2 regions of the Sanguibacter sp. Leaf3 genome follow, and region 2 is predicted to be linked to the other one. Evidence: riboswitches for the same ligand, from Rfam matches in the RefSeq annotation. Region 2 holds a riboswitch; the other holds the start of a gene.
What was found. Region 2 has a riboswitch for thiamine pyrophosphate ahead of ASG53_RS17990 (Ykof family thiamine-binding protein). Riboswitches for the same ligand answer to the same signal wherever they lie in the genome.
Positions count from the first base shown of each region.

Region 1: another riboswitch for thiamine pyrophosphate. It lies ahead of ASG53_RS15950 (thiamine ABC transporter substrate-binding protein); the one in region 2 lies ahead of ASG53_RS17990 (Ykof family thiamine-binding protein).

Region 1 covers NZ_LMRH01000003.1:567,122-578,705, reverse strand. The annotation lists gene ASG53_RS15975 (DNA-3-methyladenine glycosylase I) at 40-660, opposite strand; gene ASG53_RS15970 (MerR family transcriptional regulator) at 868-1,302, shown strand; gene ASG53_RS15965 (aldo/keto reductase) at 1,477-2,481, shown strand; gene ASG53_RS15960 (ABC transporter ATP-binding protein) at 2,532-3,680, opposite strand; gene ASG53_RS15955 (ABC transporter permease) at 3,680-5,440, opposite strand; gene ASG53_RS15950 (thiamine ABC transporter substrate-binding protein) at 5,446-6,552, opposite strand; TPP riboswitch at 6,603-6,707, opposite strand; gene ASG53_RS15945 (DUF4235 domain-containing protein) at 6,841-7,080, shown strand; gene ASG53_RS15940 (Crp/Fnr family transcriptional regulator) at 7,214-7,900, opposite strand; gene ASG53_RS15935 (heavy-metal-associated domain-containing protein) at 8,078-8,326, shown strand; gene ASG53_RS15930 (heavy metal translocating P-type ATPase) at 8,426-10,423, shown strand; gene ASG53_RS15925 (hypothetical protein) at 10,532-10,864, shown strand; gene ASG53_RS15920 (hypothetical protein) at 10,905-11,222, shown strand; gene ASG53_RS15915 (serine hydrolase) at 11,330-11,584, shown strand, end outside.
Region 2 covers NZ_LMRH01000004.1:108,247-119,830, reverse strand. The annotation lists gene ASG53_RS18010 (heavy metal translocating P-type ATPase) at 1-1,518, opposite strand, end outside; gene ASG53_RS18005 (energy-coupling factor transporter transmembrane component T family protein) at 1,636-2,439, opposite strand; gene ASG53_RS18000 (ABC transporter ATP-binding protein) at 2,436-4,193, opposite strand; gene ASG53_RS17995 (ECF transporter S component) at 4,190-4,831, opposite strand; gene ASG53_RS17990 (Ykof family thiamine-binding protein) at 4,828-5,727, opposite strand; TPP riboswitch at 5,696-5,796, opposite strand; gene ASG53_RS17985 (M15 family metallopeptidase) at 6,026-6,955, shown strand; gene ASG53_RS17980 (pentapeptide repeat-containing protein) at 7,087-7,971, shown strand; gene ASG53_RS17975 (extracellular solute-binding protein) at 8,440-9,726, shown strand; gene ASG53_RS17970 (carbohydrate ABC transporter permease) at 9,736-10,755, shown strand; gene ASG53_RS17965 (carbohydrate ABC transporter permease) at 10,755-11,584, shown strand, end outside.

The DNA of each region.
Region 1 (11,584 bases), on a different contig from region 2:
ATTCTCCGGTCGCTGACGAGAAGGTCAGGGTGAGCCGTGTCAGAGCGCGGGACCAGGACCTCGTGGCGGGGCTGCGGGGCCGGCCCGGTGGCTGCCGACCACGTGGGTGTCGACCATCCCGACAGCCTCCATGAGCGCGAACATGGTGGTCGGTCCGACGAAGGCGAAGCCCTTCGCGCGCAGAGCCTTCGACAGGGCGAGGGACTCGGGTGACCGGGTCGGGATCTCGGCGAGGCTCGCCGGGGCAGGTGCTGCGGCAGGCTGGAACGACCAGACGAGGTCGACCAGCCCGCCCTCGTCGCGCAGTGCGAGCGTCGCGCGGGCATTCGTCACGGCCGCGCGGATCTTGGCTCCGTTGCGGACGATGCGGGCGTCGACCAGCAGTCGCTCGACGTCGGTCTCCTCGAAGGCGGCGACCCGTTCTGGGTCGAAGGCGCAGAAGACCTCGCGGAAGGCGTCACGCTTGCGCAGGATCGTCGCCCAGGACAGCCCGGACTGGAAAGCCTCGAGGGTGATGCGCTCGTACAGCCCGTGCTCGTCCCGCACAGGGACGCCCCACTCGGTGTCGTAGTAGGCGCGGAGCATCGGGTCGACGGCCGCCCACGGCGGGCGGGCGAGGCCGTCTTCGCACAGGACCAGCCCGTCGTCGCGGGCCGTCACCTGTCGCTCGCAGCGCAGGGGCGGCGGACGGCGGGCTCGCAGGTGGTACGGCCAGCTCCGGTGGTCTCGGTGCGCACTGCGCCTCCTCGGGGTGCACCCCTGCCAGAGCAGAGGAAGGGTCGGGCGGAGACGATCGTCCCACGCCCCACCCACGCTCCGGCGTCGGCGCCGCTGGACCTCCGCCCCACGCGGGAGTTCACTGGAGCTGTGACGACTCTCTCGACGGCTGCGGCACAGCCGTCCACCGACCCGCCTGCGCCTGCAGACGCCCCGCTGCTGACCATCGCGCAGGTAGCCGGCAGGACCGGGCTCACGGCCCACACGCTCCGGTACTACGAGCAGGACGGCCTGCTGCTCGTGCCGGTCCCGCGGTCCAGCAGCGGCCAGCGGCGGTACCGGGAGGAGGACGTGGCCTGGATCGTGCTCGTGACGCGGCTGCGGTCGACCGGGATGTCGATCACCGGGGTGCGCGAGTACGCAGAGCTCGTCCGTCAGGGCCCCAGCACCGAGCAGGCGCGGCTCGACCTGCTGCGGCGGCACCGTGAACGGGTCCTCGCCCAGCTCGCGGAGGTCACCGAGCACCTCGGAGCCGTCGACCGGAAGATCGACATCTACACGGCCCGGCTCGCAGCGCGGACCTGACCTGGCGCACCGTCGCCCGCTGCCGCACGCCTTCCCCCACCGTCGCCCGCTGCTGCACCCCGCAACCCACCGTCGATCTCCGGGGCTCCGAGAGGTCTGCGACGGTCCCGCCGTCGCAGGACCTGTGCTCGCAGCGCTTGACTTCGAGTGCACTCGAAGGAGTTGGCTGAGGTCATGACTCCTCGACCCACCCTCCAGACCCGCACCCTCGGCACAGCCTCGCCCTTGACAGTCTCGACGCTGGGCCTCGGCTGCATGGGCATGTCCGAGTTCTACGGCACGACCGACGAGGCCACCGCGACCTCGACCATCCACCGGGCCCTCGACCTGGGTGTCACCCTGCTCGACACCGCGGACATGTACGGGCCCTTCACCAACGAGCGCCTCGTCGGCTCCGCGGTCGCCGGCCGACGCGACGAGGTCCAGCTCGCCACGAAGTTCGGCAACGAGCGCCTGCCCGACGGGACCAGGGTCGGCATCAACGGCCGCCCCGAGTACGTGCGGGCGGCCTGCGACGCGTCGCTCGAGCGTCTCGGTGTGGACCACGTCGACCTCTACTACCAGCACCGCGTCGACCCGGACGTGCCGATCGAGGAGACCGTCGGCGCGATGGCCGAGCTCGTCGCAGCAGGCAAGGTCCGCCACCTCGGGCTGTCGGAGGCCTCCTCCGAGACCATCCGCCGCGCGCACGCCGTGCACCCGATCACCGCACTGCAGACCGAGTACTCGCTCTTCACCCGAGACCTCGAGGACACGATCCTCCCGACGATCCGTGAGCTCGGGATCGGGCTGGTCCCCTACTCGCCGCTCGGCCGCGGGATCCTCACGGGCACCGTGACGGATGCGACCCTCGAGGCCGGCGACTCACGGCGCACAGGCTACTTCCCGCGGTTCCAGGGCGAGGCGCTCGAGAGGAACCTCGCCCTCGTCGACGCCGTGCGGCGGCTCGCCGAGGCCAAGGGGGTCACCTCGGGTCAGCTCGCGCTCGCCTGGGTGCTAGCCCAGGGCGAGGACGTCGTCCCCATCCCCGGGACCCGGCGGATCCCCTACCTCGAGGAGAACGTCGGGGCAGCGGCCGTCCGCCTGGACGCCGACGACCTGGCCGCCCTCGACCGAGCCGTCCCGCGCGACGCCGTCGCGGGGGCACGCTACGGCGACCTGTCCTCGATCGACGACTGACCGCCCTGCCTCCGGGCTGAGCCGCGGCCTCCGGCTGCGAGGCCCGCGGCTCAGCGCGGGACGCGGGCGGTCCGCGCGGGGTCGAGGTCGAGCCCGACGACTGCTCCCCGGACCAGCTCGACAGCGCTCACAGCACCGCTGGCACTGCTGGCGCCGTCAGCACTGACCGGGCTGCTCCGGACGGAGACGCGGACCGGACCGTCGCCGAGGTCGGTCTCGACCGAGACCTCGGCGACCCCGCGGCGGAAGGTCGTGCTCAGCACGGTCGCCCTCCAGCGGGCTGCTGAGGCGTCCCGGAGCACGAAGCCGTCGGGGCCGACGGCCGTCCAGCCGTCGCCGTCAGGCACGAAGGCCTGGTACCCGAGGAACGACGCGACCTCCAGGTCGGCCGGAGCCGCCCAGAGACGCGCCGGCGCGTCCACCTGCAGCAACCGTCCACGGGACATGACGGCGACCCTGTCGGCCACCGTGAAGGCCTCGTCGTGGTCGTGCGTGACGAAGAGCGCCGTCGTGCCGGTCTCGACGAGCGCGGCACGCAGGTCTGCCGCGAGACGCTCGCGCAGCGCGCGGTCGAGGGCCGACAGGGGCTCGTCGAGGAGCAGCAGACCGGGCTGGGGCGCCAGGGCCCGGGCGAGGGCTACGCGCTGACGCTCGCCGCCGGACATGGTGGCGACCGACCGACGACCGCTGCCGGGCAGACCGACGACCTCGAGCAGCTCGGCGACCCGGGTGCGGCGCTGGTCCCGTGGCACCCGCTGCATGCGCAGCCCGTACTCGACGTTGCCCGCGACGTCGCGGTGCGCGAACAGCTGGCCGTCCTGGAACATGAGCCCGAAGCCGCGCCTGTGCACGGGCACCCCGGCGACGTCGGCTCCGTCCCACAGCACCCGGCCGCTCGCGACAGGCTCGAGCCCGGCCACGGCGCGCAGCAGGCTCGACTTGCCGCAGCCCGAGGGCCCGAGGATGGCGACGACCTCACCCCGGGCGACGTCGAGGTCCACGCCGGCGACGGCTGTCGTGGCGCTGCCCCGGTGTCGCCGGGAGGGGCGGGTGGCCGGCAGCCCGGCCTCCGTGACCTGCTCGTCCGCGGCCCCCGGGCCAGCCGCGTAGGTCACGACCAGCTGCTCGACGCGCAGACCGCTCCCGGGTGCTCGGGTGCCGGGCGCCGCTCCTGCGGGGCGCGCTGTCGTGGTGCTCATCAGAACTCTCCTGTCCTGTCTCCGCGCAGCCGCTCGGCGAGGAGCATGACTGTCGCGGTGAGGAGCGCGAGGACGACGGAGGCGGCGAGCGCCATGCCGTAGTTCTCGGCGCCGGGCCGGCCGATGAGCCGGAAGATGACGACGGGCAGGGTCGCGCCGTCGGGTCGGGCGAGGAAGGACGTCGCCCCGAACTCGCCGAGGGACACGGCGAAGGCGAAGCCGATGGCGAGCCCGAGCGAGCGGGCGACGATGGGCCAGTCGACGGTCGCCAGGACACGTCCGGGCGGTGCGCCGAGGGTCGCGGCCACCTCGCGCTGGCGCGGGTCGATCGCGCGCAGCACAGGCAGCACGGTCCTCACGACCAGCGGGGTCGCGACGACGGCCTGGGCGATCGGGACGAGCAGCCCGGAGGTCCGCAGGTCGACGCTCAGGCCGAGCGGCCTGTCGAGGGTGATGAGGAAGCCGAAGCCGACGGTCACCGCGGAGACCCCGAGGGGCAGCATGAACACCGAGTCCATGACCGACACCGCGCGTCGGGCCGCCGGGTCGCGCGGTCGTCGCGAGACGACCAGGGCGACGAGGCCGCCGACGACCAGCGCGACGACAGTCGCCCAGGCTGCTGTGCGCAACGAGGTCGCGGCTGCCTCCCACACCGTGACGGTGAGCGCGTTGCGCCCGCCTGTGGTGCCGAGCGCGGCGTAGTTGCCGAGCCCCCAGCCGTCAGGGGTCCGGAGGGAGCGGAGCACGAGGTTGGCGATCGGCCAGGCGAGGAGCACCAGCACGACGACGGCCGTGAGCGCCGCGGGCAGGGCGTCGGCGCTGCGCAGCCGCAACGGGTGGGTCGAGCGCGTGGCGGCTGTGAGGGCGAGCGCGGTCTCGCGGCGCGAGCGCGCCCTCGAGGCGACCGCGAGCGCGGCGCTCACCACGACGAGCTGCGCGACGGACAGCACCGCGGCCGTGCGCAGGTCGAGGAACTGGACGGTCTGCATCCAGATCTCGGTCTCGATGGTGCCGTAGCGCTGACCGCCGAGGACCAGGACGACCCCGAAGGCCGTCGCGCAGAAGAGGAAGACGACCGCGGCGGCCGAGGCGACGGCCGGGCCGAGCGCCGGGAGCGTCACGGTCCAGAACGCCCGGGAGGGTGAGGCTCCCAGGGCGCGGGCGGCCTGCTCGGCGCGCGGGTCGAGGTGCTCCCACAGCCCGCCGACAGTGCGCACGACGACGGAGTAGTTGAAGAAGACCAGGGCGATGACGATCGCCGTGAAGGTCCCGTCGAGCCCGAGGGAGCCGAGCGGGCCGGACTCCGCGAGCAGCGCGCGGAAGGCGACACCGACGACGACCGTCGGCAGCACGAAGGGCACGGTGACGAAGGCGCGGACGGCCGCCTGCCCGCGGAAGGTACACCTGTAGAGGACGTAGGCGCCGGGGATGCCGAGCAGCAGCGACACGACGGTGCCGAGCGTCGCCTGCGCGAGGGTCAGGCCGACGATCCGCCAGGTGCGGGGCTGGGAGAAGACGTCGGCAAAACCGCCGAGGTCGAGCGTCCCGTCGGCCCAGAAGCCGCGCCCGACGAGCGCGCCGACGGGCCACACGAAGAAGATCCCGAGGAAGGCGACGGGCACGGCGACGGCGAGCGCCCACGAGGTCCGGCGCAGCAGGGCCCCGCGGCCGGCGGGACGCTCGGGGCGTCCGGCCGGTCGCGGGGCGGAGGCACCCGTACGACCCTCGCGGGTCGTGGTGCCGTCCTGGAGGGTGGTCATGGTGCTCAGCCGACGACCTGGGCGGTCCAGTCCTTGATCCACGCGTCACGGTTCGCGGAGATCTCGGCGGGGTCGAGGGCGATCGGGTCCGTGGGCACGGGCGCGAAGGACTCCCAGTCGGCCGGGACCGTCACGTCAGGGCTCACGGGGTACACGTACATGGTCTCGGGGATGTCGGCCTGGAACTGGTCGCCGAGCAGGAAGTCGACGAAGGCCTGGGCACCCTCGGGGTTGTCGCCGTTGGCCAGGACCCCGGCGTACTCGACCTGGCGGAAGCAGGTGTCGAGCAGGGCTTCCGTGGTGCTCGACGCACCGTCGTCGCTCAGCGTGAAGGCCGGTGAGGACGCGTAGGAGAGGACGATCGGGCGGTCGCCCTCGCCGTTGGCGGAGAAGTCCGTGTAGTAGGCGTCCTCCCAGCCCTCGACGACCTTGAGGCCGTTGTCGGTGAGGCTCTTCCAGTAGTCGAGGTAGCCGTCGGTGCCGAAGTGCCCGATGGTCGCGAAGAGGAAGGACAGGCCGGGCGTCGAGGTCGCCGGGTTCGTCACGACGGTGAGGTCCTGGTACTCGGGGTCGGCGAGGTCTTCGAGGGTGACCGGGGCGTCGATGCCCGCCTCGGCGAACCATCCGGTGTCGATGTTGAGGCACACGTCGCCGTAGTCGACAGGGGTGAGGGTGCCGGAGCCGTCGACCGCGAGGTCGGCGGCGCTCTCGGGCAGCTCGGGCGAGGTGTAGGGCTCGAAGACGCCCGCGTCGACGGCGCGGGACGCGAAGGACGTGTCGATGCCGAAGGCGACGTCGCCGAGCGGGGAGTCCTGGGTGAGCACGAGCTTGTTGGCGAGCGCGCCGCCGTCACCGGTCGTGATGATGTTGAGCGTCAGCCCGCTCTGCTCCTCGAAGGCGGCCTTGGTCTCGTCGGTGATGCCGAAGGAGTCGTGGACGACGACGTCGACCGTCGTGGCGCTCCTTGACCCCGACGCGTCGCCCGTGCCGCCGGTCGCGGAGTCGCTCGAGCAGGCCGCGAGCGCGAGGACCAGGGTCCCGGCGATCGTCGCTGTGGTCAGCCGTACGGAGCGTGTGGTGCGTGCTGTCCTGGTGCTGGTGGTGCTGTGCATGATGCTGCGTCCTCCTGGACATGTGCCTCAGAAGGGGTACCACGCGTGCGTGGCGAGATAGCCCGACTCCCTACGCCGGTGCAAACCGGATCAGGTTCGAGGGTCTGCGGGTGGTTCCGCACTCTCAGCGCTCCTGCGCTCCCCTGTCGTTCTCTCCCAGGTTACCTCGCGGTCGGCGGTGCGGTATGCGGGTGCGAGCCTGGACGGCTAGCGTGGTGCGACAGGAGCGGATCACCTGCTCAGACGACCAATCGCGGAGGAATCGTGGCCCAGGACCAGTCGGTACCGATGAAGATCACCACGCTCGCTGTCTCGCTCGGTGCCGGGTGGGTCGCACAGAAGGCCGTCGCCGCGCTGTGGACCAAGGTCACCGGGCACTCCCCGGTGCACGGGGACGACGACGACGCGACGGTCGCGAGCATCGTGGCCTTCGCCGCGGTGACGAGCGCGACCGCCGCCCTCACCCGGGTGCTCGCCACCCGGGGGACCTCGCGCTTCGCGAAGCGTCTGCACGCCCGCAAGCGCTGACCCTGGCGCGGCTGCGGCGCCGCTGTGCGCTGCGGCCCGGATGGGTACCGCGGCCGCGTGAGCACCGCAGCGAGGCTGAGCACCGCGGTCCGGCTGCGTGCCGCGCTGCCGCGGGTCGTCGCGGCACGCAGGCTCAGCGACGGGCGGCGTCCTCGAGAGCCCTGAGGTCGAGGACAGAGAGCCCCCGGCGCCCTCGGAGCTCGATGACGCCCGAGGCCGACAGCGCCGCCAGGCGCCGGCTCAGGGTCTCGGGGGTGGTCCCGAGATACGCGGCGACCTCGTGCTTCGCCATCGGCAGCAGCACCGTTGCCCGGCCGGTCCTGCTGGTGGTCGCTGTCACGAGGTCCAGCAGGTAGGCCGCGACCCGGACGCCGACGTCCTCCGACGTGATGGCCGACAGCAGCCGCTCGACCGAGGCGAGCCTGTCGGAGAGCGTCCGCAGCATCCGCTGGCTGATGTCGGGATAGTCGCGCAGCAGAGCCGAGAACCTCGCTGGGTGGAACACGCACATCTGGCTGTCGTCGAGGGCGACGACAGTGTCGAGGGGCGGGCGACCTGTCAGGAAGGCGCGCTCGCCCACGACGTCGCCGGCGGTGACTGTCCTGAGGATCTGCTCCTGACCGTCGGAGGACGTCCGGCTGACCTTGAGCTGCCCGCTGTGCATCACGAGCAGGCTCGACGCCGGGTCTCCGGGGTCGGAGACGACCTCGCCCTTCTGGAACGACACGGACCGCGCCGCCCCTGCCACCCGGAGCTGCTCCGGGCGCGACAACCCGTGGAAGATCGGGACGCGGGCCACGCAGAGGTCGTCCTCAGCCATGCCCCGAACCTACCCGGACCACCCGGCACCTACGGGTTGCCGAGGCTGCTCCGGCGCCTCCCGGCAGGCAGGGCCGACGGACGGTGCCGGTGCTTGACCTGCGTCAAGGAGTCTCCAGGAGATCCCTCCTACCGTGAAGGTGTCGCTGAGAACCGTCACCAACGAAGGGATCCGACCATGTCCACCTCGACAGCACCCGCCACCTCCACCACCCGCACAGTCCTGAGAGCCGAGGGGTTCTCCTGCCCGTCCTGCGTGGCCAAGATCGAGAAGCAGGTGGGCCGGCTCGACGGTGTCGAGCGCGTGCGGGTCCAGTTCGCCTCGTCACGCATCGAGATCGACCACGACGCCGGACGCGTCACCGTGGACCAGCTCGTCGCCGCCGTGGCCAAGGCCGGCTACAGGGCCGCACCCTCGAAGGTCTGACCTCTGATCTGTGCTCTCCGGGCACCCGCGGGTGCCCGACCCGTAGTTCCTCCAGGCGCGCCGGGCGACCGGCGCGCCCCGCAGAGAGGTGGTGCTCCGATGGGGAGCAGGTTCGAGAGATGGGTCCACGGGGACTGGTCGACGCCCGTCGTGTCAGGGGTGCTCGTCCTGGTCTCCTTCGTCCTCAGGCAGTCGGCGGGAGGCGCGGGTGACGTCACGCTGAGCCCGCAGTGGTGGCTCGATGCCGGTGAGCACGCCACAGGCCCCGGCACGGTCTTCACCCTCGCGGACGCCGTCATGCTGGCCGCCGCGGTCACCGCCGGCTGGGGGATCACCATCACGGCCCTGCGCGCACTGGTCGCCAGGGTCGTCGGGATCGACCTGCTCGTGGCGGCTGCGGCGATCGGGGCCGTGGTGATCGGCAACTTCTGGGAGGCTGCGGCAGTCACGTTCTTGTTCGCGACAGGTCACGCCCTCGAGGCCGCGACCCTGGGCAAGACGCGCTCCGCCCTGGCCGAGCTGGTCGCGGTGGCCCCGGACCACGCCGTCGTCGTCCGCGACGGCGAGCAGCTGGAGATCCCTGCGGCGCAGGTGAGGGTCGGCGAGGTGGTCCTGGTCAAGAACGGCACGAAGGTCCCTGTCGACGGAGAGGTCCTGGACGGGACCGGCGCGGTCGACGAGGCGTCCATCACGGGCGAGTCGATACCGGCCGAGAAGTCCAGAGGTGACCGCGTCTACGCAGGGACGATCTCCCGAGCAGGCTTCTTGCGGGTGCAGGCCACCGGGACCGGAGCAGACACCACCCTCGCCCGCATCATCCACCGCGTCGAAGAGGCCCAGGACGCCAAGGCCCGCACGCAGGCCTTCATGGACAGGTTCTCCAGGTGGTACACACCCGCCGTGATGGTGCTCGCCGTGGCGGCCGGCGTCGTCACGGGTGACGTGGTCCTCGCGCTGACCCTGCTGGTCATCGGGTGCCCCGGCGCGCTGGTCGTCTCGATCCCCGTCGCGATCGTCGCCGGCATCGGCCGGGCCGCTCGTCGAGGGATCCTCATCAAGGGTGGTGAGTTCCTCGAGACCTCGGCGAAGATCTCCGTGGTCGCCATGGACAAGACCGGGACGCTCACCGAAGGCCGGCCCCGCCTGACCGACGTGGTGGTCCTGGACCCGCGCCTGGGTCGTGCCGACGTGCTGCGCTGGGCTGCGGCCGCCGAGGCCGGGTCCGAGCACCCGCTGGCACGTCCCGTCCTGGCGGCTGCGGACGAGGACGGGGTCGGTCCCTCAGAGATACCGGGCACGGTGGTCCCGGTGCCCGGCATGGGCATCATGGCCGAGGTCGACGGTCACCGGGTGCTCGTCGGCAGCCCGCTGCTGCTCGAGCGGTACGGGGTGGCCGACGCCCGCGGAGCCTCCCAGGTCGCCGCGGCGCTCGCCGCCGACGGCAAGACGCCCATGACGGTGGCCGTCGACGGCTCCGTGATCGGCGTCCTCGCCGTCGCCGACCAGGTCCGCGCGGACGCCGCTGAGGCCGTCTCGATGCTGCACAGGGCCGGCGTCACGAAGGTCGTCATGCTCACCGGGGACAACCGGCTGGTCGCCGAGGCTGTCGGGAAGGCCACCGGGATCGACGAGGTCCACGCCGCGCTGCTCCCCGAGGACAAGCTGGACGTGGTCGAGCAGCTGCAGCGGCAGGGCCGCACCGTGGCCATGGTCGGCGACGGGGTCAACGACACCCCTGCCCTGGCGGCGGCAGACATCGGCGTGGCGATGGGGGCAGCAGGCTCCGCGGCGGCCGTGGAGACCGCCGACATCGCACTGATGGGTGACGACCTGCTCAGGCTGCCTGAGGCGATCAGCCTGGCCCGACGGACCGTGGCGGTGATGAGGCAGAACATCGTCGTCGCCCTGGCCACGGTCGTGCTGCTGCTGGCCGGCGTCGTCGCAGGGGGGCTGACCATGTCTGTCGGCATGCTCGTCCACGAGGCCTCTGTCCTGGTGGTGATCGTCAACGCGATGCGCCTCCTGCGCAGCAGCGGCCACGACGCGGTCGACCAGCGCTCCAGGCCCAGCCTGACGTCCGTCGGCTCCCGGGGTTGAAGATCTCGTCCCTGTGGACAACGTCCGCGCACCGCTGCGCGCTCCTAGTGTCGGTGCAACGGCAGCGACCGGTCCGAGGTCGCCGCCCTGTCACGGCAGGAGCAGGGCATGAAGTTTGCGATGGGGGCAGGCGTGCTGACGGCGCTCGCACGGAAGACGTCGACGTCGAGCGACGACCTCGGCGCCGTCGTCCGGGAGCTCTCCGCGGCGGCCGAGCCGCTCGAGGGGCGTTTCCACGGCGCTGGCCGGCAGGCCTTCGACAGGTTCCGGCGACGCACCGAGGAGATCGCCGTCGAGCTCGACGCGGCTCTCGCATCCGTGCTCGTGGGCATCGGCGGGATGGACCGCGCCTTCACCGAGGGCGACCAGACGATGGCCGACGAGACCCGGGCGACCGAGGGCAGCGCGTCCTTCGCCTCCGCGCGGTTCTCTGGCCGCTGACCACAGACCTGCTGACCACCGACCTCAGGAGACGACGACGATGAGCACGACGAGCACGACAGACCGCAGGGACTACGACACCGCAGCATCGACGGCTGCTCAGGAGAACTTCGACAGGGTGGCAGCGCGGCTCGACGGTCTGATGGACCAGCGCTCAGCCGACGTCCGGGACGCGATGGCCGACTACGAGGCCACAGGTGTCTCCGGTGACTACCAGGCGCAGGAGCAGCGCTGGGCGACGGTCGCCGCGGAGGTCCGCGGGATCGTCCAGGCCCTGCGCCGCGCGCTGACCGACAGCGACGCGAGCGCCCAGGACTCGCTGCGGCGAGCCCAGTCCGCGGTCGAGGCGATCGGCTGACCTGGGACGACGTGACGTACGAGCGCCGCGCCGGAGGTGCCGCACGGCAGGTCCCCTGTCGCGCGGTCCCCTCGGCGCAGAGCCGTGGAACTTGATAGCGTCGAGCGATGCCACGGACGCCACTGCCCAGCCCGCGCCCTGACCGACCGCTCCGAGCCGGATCGCTCCGAGCCCCTGGAGCCGCCACGCTGGCGGCCGCACTCGTCCTCACCGGGTGCTCCTCCTCCGACGACAGCGAGACCGAGCCCACGTCGACGGCCTCGAGCACGTCGACAGCCTCGACCCCTGTCGAAGAACCGACCTCCGAGCCCGCCGAGCTCCCCGAGGGCCCCGCGGGAGAGCAGGCCGCCTGGTTCCTCGAG
Region 2 (11,584 bases):
GCCGTCGCCGACCATCATCACCGGTCGGCCGGCGAGCCCGGCGACGGCGTCGACCTTGCCCTGCGGCAGACGCGCTGCCCGGACGTCGTCGATCCCGACCTCTGCGGCCACGGCGTCGGCGGTCGCCTGGGCGTCACCGGTGAGGACGACGACGTGCTCGACGCCCGAGGCGCGCAGCCTCGAGACCGTCGAGGCGGCGTCGGCACGGACCTCGTCGGAGAGCGTCACGGTCCCGGCGTAGCGACCGTCGACGCCGACCATGACGGACATCTCCCCGGGGACCAGGTCGGGCCTGACGACGTCGGCGGAGGACTCCGCGACCAGGTCGTAGGAGCCGACGACCACGAGACGCCCGTCGACGTGGGCGCGCAGCCCGCGCCCGGGGAGGTCGTCCACGGTCACGTCGGTCGAGAGGTCGAGGCCTCGGCCCGTCGCCTCGTCGACGATCGCCTGGGCGAGCACGTGCGAGGAGAGCCTCTCGGCGGAGGCGACGAGGGCGAGCAGCTCGTCGGCCGTGCGCCCCTCGGGCAGCACGCGGGAGACGCGCGGCTCACCGTGGGTGAGGGTGCCGGTCTTGTCGAAGGCCGCGGTGCGGACCCGCGCGAGGCGCTCGAGGGTGCCGCCGTCCTTGACGATGACGCCGTCCTTCGCAGCGCGGCTCATCCCTGCGATGAAGGAGACCGGCGCGGCGATGAGCAGCGGGCACGGGGTCGCGACCACGAGCACCTCGGCGAAGCGCACGGGGTCGCCGGTGATCGCCCAGGCGGCACCGGCGATCGCGAGGGCGACGAGCGTGAAGGGCACGGCGTACCTGTCGGCGAGCCTGACGAAGGGCGCTCGGCTCTCTGCGGCACCCTCGACGAGCGCGACGATCTGCTGGTACTGCGAGCCCGCAGCGGTCGCTGTCGCACGGACCGTCACGGCGGTCGAGCCGTTGACCGCGCCCGAGAGCACGGTGTCCCCACGGTGACGGACGACGGGCAAGGACTCCCCCGTGGTCGAGGACTCGTCGAAGTCTGCGGCCTCGTCGACCAGGACGGCGTCGACGGGGACCATCTCACCCGGCTTGACGAGGAGCAGCTGCCCGACGGTGACGTCGTCGACCGCGACGTCGAGCACCGACCCCTCGCCCAGCACGAGGTGCGCGGAGCGCGGGGCCCGTGAGAGCAGCGTCGTGAGCTCGTCCCGGGCGCGGTGCTCCGCGTAGTCCTCGAGGGCCTCGCCTCCCGTGAGCATGAGGACGATCACGAGGGATGCCCAGTGCTCACCGACGGCGAGGGTGCTGAGGATCGCGACGAGGGCGAGCACGTCGAGACCCCACTGGCCGCGGCGGGCGTCCTGCACCATGCCCCACCCCTGCTGCGCGGCCACGACGAGCGCGAAGGTGGTGACGAGCACCCGCGCGACGGTGGGGCCGGAGCCCGGCAGCGCGAAGAAGGCGAGCAGGGCGACGAGCCCGACGGAGACGGTGAGGGCGACCGTCGGGTACCGGCGTGAGAACTCCAGGACTCGTGTCATATATCCAGTGATACACCTCTGAAAATGCTTGTTCAAGCAAGCAAAGGCTTCCCTCAGCCGCAGGATCCTGCGGTTCCTGAGGCAAGCCTCACCAGAGTGAGGTCGACCTGGCCGTCGTCAGAAGAGCGCTCCAGGACCCTCCAGCACGCCCGCCGCCGATGCTCCGACGAGCACGAGGCCGAGCACGCCGAGGACGACCACAGCGAAGACCGCGTCCCTCCTGTCGAGCGGCACGGGACGCCAGGTCGTCCGCTCTCCGTCGCCGAGGCCGCGGAGCTCGAGCGTGCCCGCGACACGGTCCCCGCGGCGCACGGAACCGACGAGCAGCGCGAAGGCCGACGCCGCGTGACCCCGCAGACCGACCCGGGGCCGCCCGCGCCGACCGAGGGGTGCCCGCACGGACTGGGCCCGCCGGATCGTCTGCCACTCCGCTCCCATCTGCTGGAGCAGCCTGTACCCGGCGAGCACGGCGAAGGTCACCTTCGCCCCGAGCCGGGCGTGCTGGTGCAGGCTCGTGACGAGGGCGACGCCGTCGGTCGTCGCGACGAAGGCGACCGACAGCAGACCCATCAGCAGGGTCCGCCCGGCCAGGCCCGCGCCCACCCAGATGCCCTCGGTCGTGACGCGCAGCCCGGCCCCCTGCCACACGACCTCCCCCGGCCGGCTCAGCATGTTGACGAGCAGCACTCCCACGGCGAAGGCGACGAAGGGCAGCTGCGCGACGAGCAGTGCCCGTGGCCGAACGCCCGCCCCGACGAGGACCGCCCCCGCCACGAGGACGTACAGCACCGCGGGTGTCACCGGGTCGAGCACCAGGAGCAGCACAGCGGAGACGACGAAGAGCAGCGCGAGCTTCACTGTCGGGTTCCGCCGGGCGAGCGGCGAGGCCAGAGCGAGCGCGTCGGGCTGCAGGACGCTCATGCCCTCACCCCTGCGGTGGTCGCCGGTTCCGGGTCGTGCGCAGCAGACCCGGCCACGGGGTGACGGCCCAGGGCCCGGAGCGCCGAACGCAGCGCCGCTGTGGTCGAGCACCGCTCGACGAACCACCGCACGATCGCGGGCAGCTCGAGGCCCGCGCCGGTGAGCGCATCCGCGTCGGACAGGACGTCGTGCGTGGACCCCCAGGCGAGCACCCGACCCTGGCCGACGACGACCACCTCGTCGGCGACCTCGGCCGCGAGGCGGAGGTCGTGGGTCGAGAAGACGACCGCCCCGCCACCGTCCGCCACCGAGCGCAGTGCGTCGGCGACCACCACGGTGTCGCGCCTGTCGAGCCCGAAGGTCGGCTCGTCGGCGAGCAGCACGTGACGACCGTGCGCGAGCATCGCCGCGAGGCTCAGCCGTCGCTTCTCACCACCCGACAGCTGGTGCGGGTTGCGGTCCGCGCAGTGCTCGAGGCGGTGCTCCCGGAGCATGCGGGCCACCGTCGGCGCAGGGTCGGCGAGGCCGTGCGCGATCTCCTCCGCCACGGTGTGCGCGACGAGCTGGTGCTCGGGGTTCTGGAACACCATCCCCGGGCGCTCGCCCGCCACCCTCCCTGCGAGAGGCCGGGCGAGGCCAGCGAGAGCGTGCAGCAGGGTCGACTTGCCGGTCCCGTTCTCCCCGAGGACGGCCACGACCTGCCCCGCGCGCACGTCGAGGTCGACGCCGTCGAGGACGGTCTGACGACCGTGGCCGACAGCCAGCCCGTGGGCCCGCAGCAGGACGCGAGGCACCCCGGTCTCGGCTGGCGCCGGGAGAACCTCGTCGCACGGCACGAGACCGGCGAGGAGCTCGTCGTGCGCCCCCGAGGTGAGGTCCCCGACCTTCCCGCTGAGGGCCGTGAGCTCGGCCTCGAGAGGCAACCAGCAGCCGAGGGCGTGGAGCGCCCCGGCGTGCTCTCGCAGCACCTGGGGGGTCGGGCCGTCCGCGACGACAGTCCCGTCGGCGTCGAGCACGACGGCCCGGCCGGGCAGCCCGTCCAGCCCGGCCTCCCCGGCGTAGTCGTCGAGCCTGTGCTCGACGAGCAGCACTGTGAGCGACGCGTCGCGGGCGACCTCCTCGACGGCAGCCCGCACAGCCCGCACCCCGCTCGCGTCGAGCATCGAGGTAGGTTCGTCGAGCAGCAGCAGCCCGGGCCGACCGATCACCGCCGCCGCGAGCGCGACCCGCTGGGTCTGACCGCCGGACAACCGCGCCGTCTGCCGCTGAGCCAGGTCCCCGACGCCGACCTGCTCGAGGGCCACCCCGACCCGCGGACCGATCTGGGCGGGCGGGAGGGCACGGTTCTCGAGGACGAGGGCGAGCTCTGCGTCGACCTGCGGCAGGCAGACCGAGGCCGAGGGGTCCTGCCCGACGACCCCGAGCAGAGCCGAGCGCTCGTGGACAGGGCTCGACAGGTCGAGGGGCTGCCCGCCTCCCCCGAGGACCAGCGTCCCCTCGACCTCCGCGGGGGTGCTGTGCGGCACGAGCCCGGCGACGAGGTGCAGCAGGGTCGACTTGCCCGCCCCCGAGGGTCCGAGGACGACGACCCGCTCCCCCGCGGCGAGGTGCAGGTCGACCCCGCGCAGTGACGGGCGGTCCCTGCGCGGATAGGTGACCGTGACGCCCGAGAGGGTGATCACCGCGGGACCCGAGCTGGTCGTCACCGCGAGACCCGAGCCGGTCGTCACCGCGAGACCCGAGCCGGTCGTCACCGCGAAGCCGTGCGACCGACGGCAAAGCTGTCGACGACACCTGTGCGCACGAGCGCGTCGACGACCACCTTGGCGAGCAGCCCGCCGAGGACGACACCCGAGACCACCTGGATGGCCAGACGCGTCCAGAACAGGTCGGTGCCGTACCAGCCGGACCTGAAGGCGCTGAAGAAGAACACCGCGAAGGCACCCAGCCCACCGGACAGTGCGTAGGTGAACCAGGAATAGCTGCGGTAGCGGGTCAGCGCGAAGGGCAGCTCGCTGCCAGCCCCCTGGATCGCCGCGGCGACGAAGAGCAACGGCCCGACGGCCGACCCGAGGAACACGACCTCGATGACCGAGGCCAGCACCTCGGCGACCACCCCGGCACCGGGGCGCTGGATGATCGCGACAGCGACTGGCGCGACGATCAGCCAGCCGCCGAGCAGCACGTGCTGCGTGAGGTCACCGAAGGGCCCGGTGACCGCGGCGAAGGCGATCCACCCCTGGACGAGCGCCCAGTACAAGAACCCGAAGACGATACCCAGGACGACGACGAGCATGAGCTCTTTGAGGCTCCAGGGCGCACGTCGCGAGCGGGTAGGGCGGTCCTGGCCCACGTCCTGCGCGGCCTTGCCGGCCGCCTGCTCGGGGGTCATCGGGCAGCCTCGCCGTCGGTCTCGGTGTCGGTGTCTGTGTCTGTCGTGCCAGGCTGCGGGCTGCCGGCGGTCCTGGTGCCATCTGTGCGGTCTGTACCGTCGGTGCCTGCGCGGAGGCTGGGGCTGTTGACCGAGAGCGTCAGGTGCGTGGTCACGTGCTGGACCGTCCTCCCGACGCTCTGCCACGCACCGACCACAGTGGTGAGGATGTCCGCGACATCCCCAGCGAGCCGGGTGACGTAGTGGTCGCTGCCGACGACGGTCCCGGCTGCGCGCGCCTGCTCGATCGCGGCATAGATGTCACGCATGTGGTCCGGCGCGCGCGAACCTGCGAGCGGCTGGTCGGCCAGGGGGTACAGCGCCCACTGGGCGACGGCCTCCACCCCCGTCGCCTCCAGGACGGCCGAGGGCGCCGCCGGCAGCACCTGACCCGCGGGAAGGTCGCAGGTGACCTCCCCAGGGCACCCCCGGGACAGCATGATGCTCGCCGAGACGTGCTCCCCGCTGCGGCCGGCTGCTGCGACCAGGGCGGAGAGGTACTCGGCGATCCGCTGCTCGGGCCCGGCGACCCGGGTGCTCACGGGGTCGGTCTCGACGGTCAGCCCGTCGGTCGACGTCTGGGCGAGGGCGCCGGTGATGATGCGGACGTAGTCGGAGCTCATCACCGAGAGGGTGACGCGCGCGCCGACGCCCAGCTCGGCCGGCGTGGGGCTCGGCTGCTGGTCCGGCGTGGGGACCGGCTGCTGCGCCTGGGTGGGTGCGGATGAGGTGCGGTGCGTGGTGGTGTGCACTGTCGTGCCCTTCTCGTCTCGAGGTGGGGCACGGGCGTCACCGACGCACGCCCGCTGCTGCAGGCGTGCGTGGGTGACGTAAGAGATGCCTCCCTGCGCTGGCATGATCCAGATCAGGTTCGACGGTCGAAGGTTGAGAACCTTCCTCTCAGCCCGGCTCACCGGACTCCCGTGTTCAGGCACCACCCTAGGGGGCACCCGGGCTCGCTGACCAGCCAGGCCGTGGGTCGAGACAGGCTCAGCCCGGCACAGCGTCAGGTCCTCGCGGCGTCGGCTCGGCCGAGCATCAGCCCCAGGGTGGACCCCGGCCCCTCCCGCAGGACCGCCCGCACGCGCGGGCACCGGCGCAGATCAGCCCGCGGGCTGATGCCCTGCGGTACGTGCCGACGGGAGGATCGTCACCATGACCTCCTCCCAGGCGACGAGCCGGCCCCGCATCCCCCGGCGCGGCGCTGCCGAGAGCGCGCCGGCTGCGCAGGTCGACGGACCACCACGGCGGCGCACCCACGTCCGGGCCAACGCACCGCACGTGGTGCCCTTCGACACCCTGCGCGAGGTCGGCATACCCGCGCGCCCCCGCGCGTCGTCCGGCACGCCGGCCGTGTCACCACCCGTCCCGTCCTCAGCCGAGCGGGCCGCCAGCCCCGAGGTCCGCCCGGCTGTCCGCGTCGTGCCGTCGCCGCCTCCCCCTCCCGCCGCTCCTGCCCCTCCCGCCGCCGGGCCGCCGACCTCGAGGCCGCTGCCCGACGAGGGATCGCCCGAGCACGCGGTACGCAGCCCACGACGCACAGCCCTCCTGGTCGCCGTCCCCGTGGCCGTCGTCGTCCTCGGTCTCGCAGCCGTCGCCCTCGGCGTCTCAGGCCGCTCCGACGCACCGCAGGGAGACGGCTCGGGCAGCGGCACGGCCTCCGCACCGCAGGACGGCGGCGTCGCGGAATCTCCGGCGACAGGTCTCGACCCCGAGCTCGAGCGGCGGTTCGCGCTGGCCGTCGAGGCCGCGGCCGCCGACGGTGTCGCGCTCACGCTGACCTCCGGGTGGCGCTCTACTGAGGACCAGGCCGCTCTCGTGGAGTCGGCCGTCGAGCGCTACGGCTCGCTCGAGGAGGCCCGGCGGTGGGTGCTGCCGCCGGAACGCTCTGCGCACGTCGCCGGTCGTGCGATCGACGTCGGCCCGACAGACGGAGCCCTGTGGCTCGAGCAGCACGGAGCCGACCTCGGCCTGTGCAGGGTCTACGCGAACGAGCTGTGGCACTTCGAGCCGGTGATCGAGCCGGGCGGTGCGTGCCCGGCCCTGCTCGACGACTCGTCGAGCGGCTGGGACGGGCTGGGCTGACCGGCAGGCGCGGAGCCAGCGGGCAGGCGCGCAGCCAGCGGGCAGGCAGGCCAGCGGGCACAAAGAAGGAGACCCTGGCACGAGGGCGGTGCAAGACTGGGACCCCACATCCCCCGTCGGAGCCCCCACCCGTGACCGCTGATCGTCCACGCCCCCTCCTCCCGCTGGCCCAGACCGGCACGAGCGTCGGCCCCCGCCCCGCCGCCTCGGGCGATGCCGAGGCTCTGCGTGCCGACTGCTCACGCTGTGCTGGTCTGTGCTGCGTCGCCCTGCCCTTCGCACGGTCGGCAGACTTCGCCTTCACCAAGGCGGCCGGCGACCCCTGCGGCAACCTCACGGAGGGCTTCGGCTGCGGCATCCACACCCGGCTGCGCAGCTCGGGCATGCGCGGGTGCACGGTCTACGACTGCTTCGGTGCCGGGCAGCAGGTGGTGCAGGGCACCTACGCCGGGAAGACCTGGCGGGACGGTGCCCCCGCCGCCGAGATGTTCGAGGTGTTCCCGGTGGTCAAGAACCTCCACGAGCTGCTCTGGTACCTCACCGACGCGCTGTCCCACGAGGCTGCCGAGCCCGAGCACCCCGCCCTGCGCGCCGAGGTCACGCGCACGCAGTCGCTGACCCGCAGGACCCCTGCCGAGCTGCTGGCGCTCGACGTCGACGCCGAGCGCCAGCGGGTCAACACCGTCCTGCTCAGGGCGAGCGCCCTGGTGCGCGGCCAGGCACCCGGGAAGCCCCGAGACCACCGAGGAGCCGACCTCCTCGGGGCCAGGCTCCGCGGTGCGCGGCTGGCCGGGGCGAACCTGCGAGGCACCTACCTCATCGGTGCGGACCTGCGCGGTGCAGACCTGCGCTGGGCCGACGTCATCGGTGCGGACCTGCGCGGTGCAGACCTGCGGGGGGCGGACCTCTCGACCACGCTGTTCCTCACCCAGGCCCAGGTGGGCTCCGCACGCGGCGACGCGAGCACCCGGCTCCCGGCCCGCCTCGACGAGCCCGACCACTGGACCGCCTCCTGACCCACGGGGGCCTCGCCCACCGACCCGGACGTCTGACGCCCGGGGTGCGCTCGTCGACCGCTAGGGTGCGCACGTCGACCGCGAGGGTGCGCACGTCGACCGCGGCAGCGCGCGACAACCGCCCCAGCCCAGTCTGGCCCTGCTGAGCAGCCCCCTCCCCTGAGGGGCGTCAACCCGTGTCTCGACCGACCAGCACCGTCGATCTGCGTCAACTACTAAAACGTTATCAATAACGTTTGACACGACGCCGTCGCGCTTGCCAGACTCAACCCCACGCACCCCTGAGGGGCACCACGACAGGTCTCGACGACGACGACCGAGCAGCAGACGACGACAGTCCGCTGCACCTGTGGCACCACCGGGGAGCACGGCCGACCAGGACGCGGGACACCGCACCCGGCGGTCACCAGCGGTCGGCCTCGTGCGAGGCCCCGTCCACCGTGCAGCTCAACGAAGAGGATGAGTCTCATGAAACTACGGAAGATCCTGGCGATCTCAGCGGCCATGGCTGTGGGTGCCGGAGCGCTCGGCGCCTGCGGAAGCGACGACTCCGGTTCTGGGTCCGACGACTCGAGCATGACGTTCTGGCACAACTCGACCACCGGCGAGGGCAAGGCCTACTGGGAGAGCACGGTCGCCGACTTCGAGGCCGCCAACCCGGGCGTGACCATCTCGATCCAGGCGATCCAGAACGAAGACATGGACGGCAAGCTCCAGACCGCCCTCAACTCCGGTGACGCCCCTGACATCTTCATGGCGCGCGGCGGCGGCAAGCTCGCCGACGTGGTCGAGGCCGGACAGGTCAAGGACATTTCCGACGCGATCGACGACACCACCCGTGCCGCCCTCGGCGACGCCGCGCTCAACGCCTTCAGCGTCGACGGGAAGATCTACGGCATGCCCACGGCGATCCTCCCCGGAGGCGTCTACTACAGCCAGGACCTCTTCGACCAGGCCGGCATCACGGCAGCACCGACCACCATGGACGAGCTCGACACCGCGGTGAGCGCGCTCAAGACCGCGGGGATCTCACCTGTCGCCCTCGGCGGCAAGGACGCGTGGCCCGCCGCGCACTGGTACTACTTCTTCGCGCTGCGCGAGTGCTCGCAGCAGACCATCGAAGACGCCGCCAAGTCCAAGAGCTTCGACGACCCGTGCTGGCTCGCCGCCGGTGAAGACCTCCAGGCCTTCGCCGACACCGAGCCCTTCAACGACGGGTTCCTCACCACGACCGCGCAGCAGGGTGCTGGCTCCTCGGCCGGTCTCATCGCCAACCACCTCGCGGGCATGGAGCTCATGGGCGCCTGGAACCCCGGGGTCATCGCCAGCCTGACACCCGACGAGAAGCCCCTCGCCGACCTCGCCTGGTTCCCGTTCCCGGCCGTCGAGGGCGGTGACGGCGACCCCGGCGCCATGATGGGCGGTGTCGACGGCTTCTCCTGCTCCGTGGACGCCCCGGACGCGTGCACAGACTTCCTCAACTTCTTCATGCAGAAGGAGTACCAGGAGGGCTACGCCAACGCCTTCCACACCCTCCCGGCCAGCAAGGACGCCCAGGGCGTCGTGAGCGAGCCCGCGCTCCAGTCGATCCTCACCGCGTACAACGAGGCACCGTACGTCACGGTCTGGATGGACACCCTCTTCGGCCAGAACGTCGGCAACGCGCTCAACAGCGGGGTCGTCGACCTCCTCGCCGGCAAGGGTGACCCTGCAGGGATCGTCCAGGCCGTCGCCGACGCAGCGGCCAAGGGGTAGTCGACCACCATGAGCGAATCCTCGGACAAGGACGTCCTGACTTCGAGGACCTCGCCCGGCGCGATCGCGACGGTGGGGGACGAGCGTCCCTCGTCCCCCACCGTCCGGCCCGCTCAGCGGCGACGTCCCGACTGGCGCAAGCGGCTCGAGATCCTCCTCCTGTCGGGCCCCGCCATCTTCATGTTCCTGGCCTTCGTCATCTTCCCCGTGGTGATGGCCGCCTACTACGGGTTCTTCAGGTGGAAGGGCTACGGGGCGCCGACAGACTTCGTCGGTCTGGACAACTACCTCATCATCTTCAAGGACAGCGCCTTCCACGAGGCGCTCATGCACAACGGCTTCATCCTCGTGATGTCGCTCGTGCTCCAGGGGCCCGCTGCCGTGGCGCTCGCGCTGCTGCTCAACCAGAACATGCGCGGACGCTCGCTCGTGCGGGTGCTGATCTTCGTGCCCTACGTCATCTCCGAGGTGATCGTCGGGACCGGCTGGAGCCTCATGCTCCAGACCAACGGCGCCGTCAACGGCATGCTCGTCAAGATGGGCCTGCCCGGCTGGACCGTCGACTGGTTGTCCGACCCCAAGGTCGCCATCTGGTCGCTCATGGTGATCATCACCTGGAAGTACGTCGGCTTCGCCGTGATCCTCTTCCTCGCCGGCCTGCAGAGCATCCCCACCGAGCTCTTCGAGGCGTCCGCGATCGACGGCGCGACCTACTGGAAGACCCAGCGCTACATCACCCTCCCGCTGCTCGGCCCGACCATCCGCATCTGGGCCTTCTTGTCGATCATCGGGTCGCTCCAGCTCTTCGACCTCGTCTACATCGTCTGGGGCCAGTACGTCGCGTCGACCGCAGGGACGTCGACCATGGCCACCTACATGGTCACCAACGGCCGCATGGCCGGGAACTACGGCTTCGGCAACGCCGTCGCGGTCGTGCTCTTCTTCATCTCGCTCGCCATCGCGCTCGTCTACCAGCGCTTCGTGCTCCGCCGCGACACCGAGGGTGCGCTCACAGAAGGGAAGAAGTGATGACCACCATCGCAGCCCGACGGTCCGTCGCCCCCGTGCGACCCCGCAAGCACTCGTCGATCGACAGCGCGAGCCCGACCACCTACCTCATCGCACTGGTCTTCGTGACGGTCTGCATCGCGCCGGTGCTCTACATCATCCTCGGCGGGTTCAGGACGAACGCGCAGATCACCACGGACCCCGCAGGCTTCCCGAGCCCGTGGCAGCTCGGCAACTACGCCGACGTGCTGGCGAACTCGATCTTCTGGCGGCAGGTCGGCAACTCGGCGATCAGCGCGATCTTCACGACAGTCGGCGTCGTCGTCCTGGGAGTCATGGCCAGCTACGTCATCGCGCGGTACACGTTCAAGGGGCGCGGGGCGATGTACTCGCTCTTCGCCGCCGGTCTCATGTTCCCGATGACCGTGGCCATCACGCCGCTGTACATCCTCATCAAGAACCTCGGGCTCATGAACAGCCTCGCGGGGATCATCCTGCCGCAGATCGCCTTCGCGCTGCCCACGACCATCATCATCCTCGTGCCCTTCCTGCGGGCGATCCCCAAGGAGCTCGAGGAGGCCGCCGCGATCGACGGGACGAGCCGCCTCGGCTTCTTCTTCCGCATGGTCGTGCCGCTCTCGGTCCCCGGTGTCGTGACGACAGGGATCCTCGCCTTCATCGGCAGCTGGAACAGCTACATGCTCCCGCTGTTCATCCTCAACGACGAGTCCACCTACACGCTGCCGCTGGGCGTGCAGGCCTTCGCCTCGCAGTACTCCGTCGACACTGCGAAGGTCCTGGCCTTCACCTCGCTGTCGATGATCCCTGCGCTGGTGTTCTTCTCGCTGTT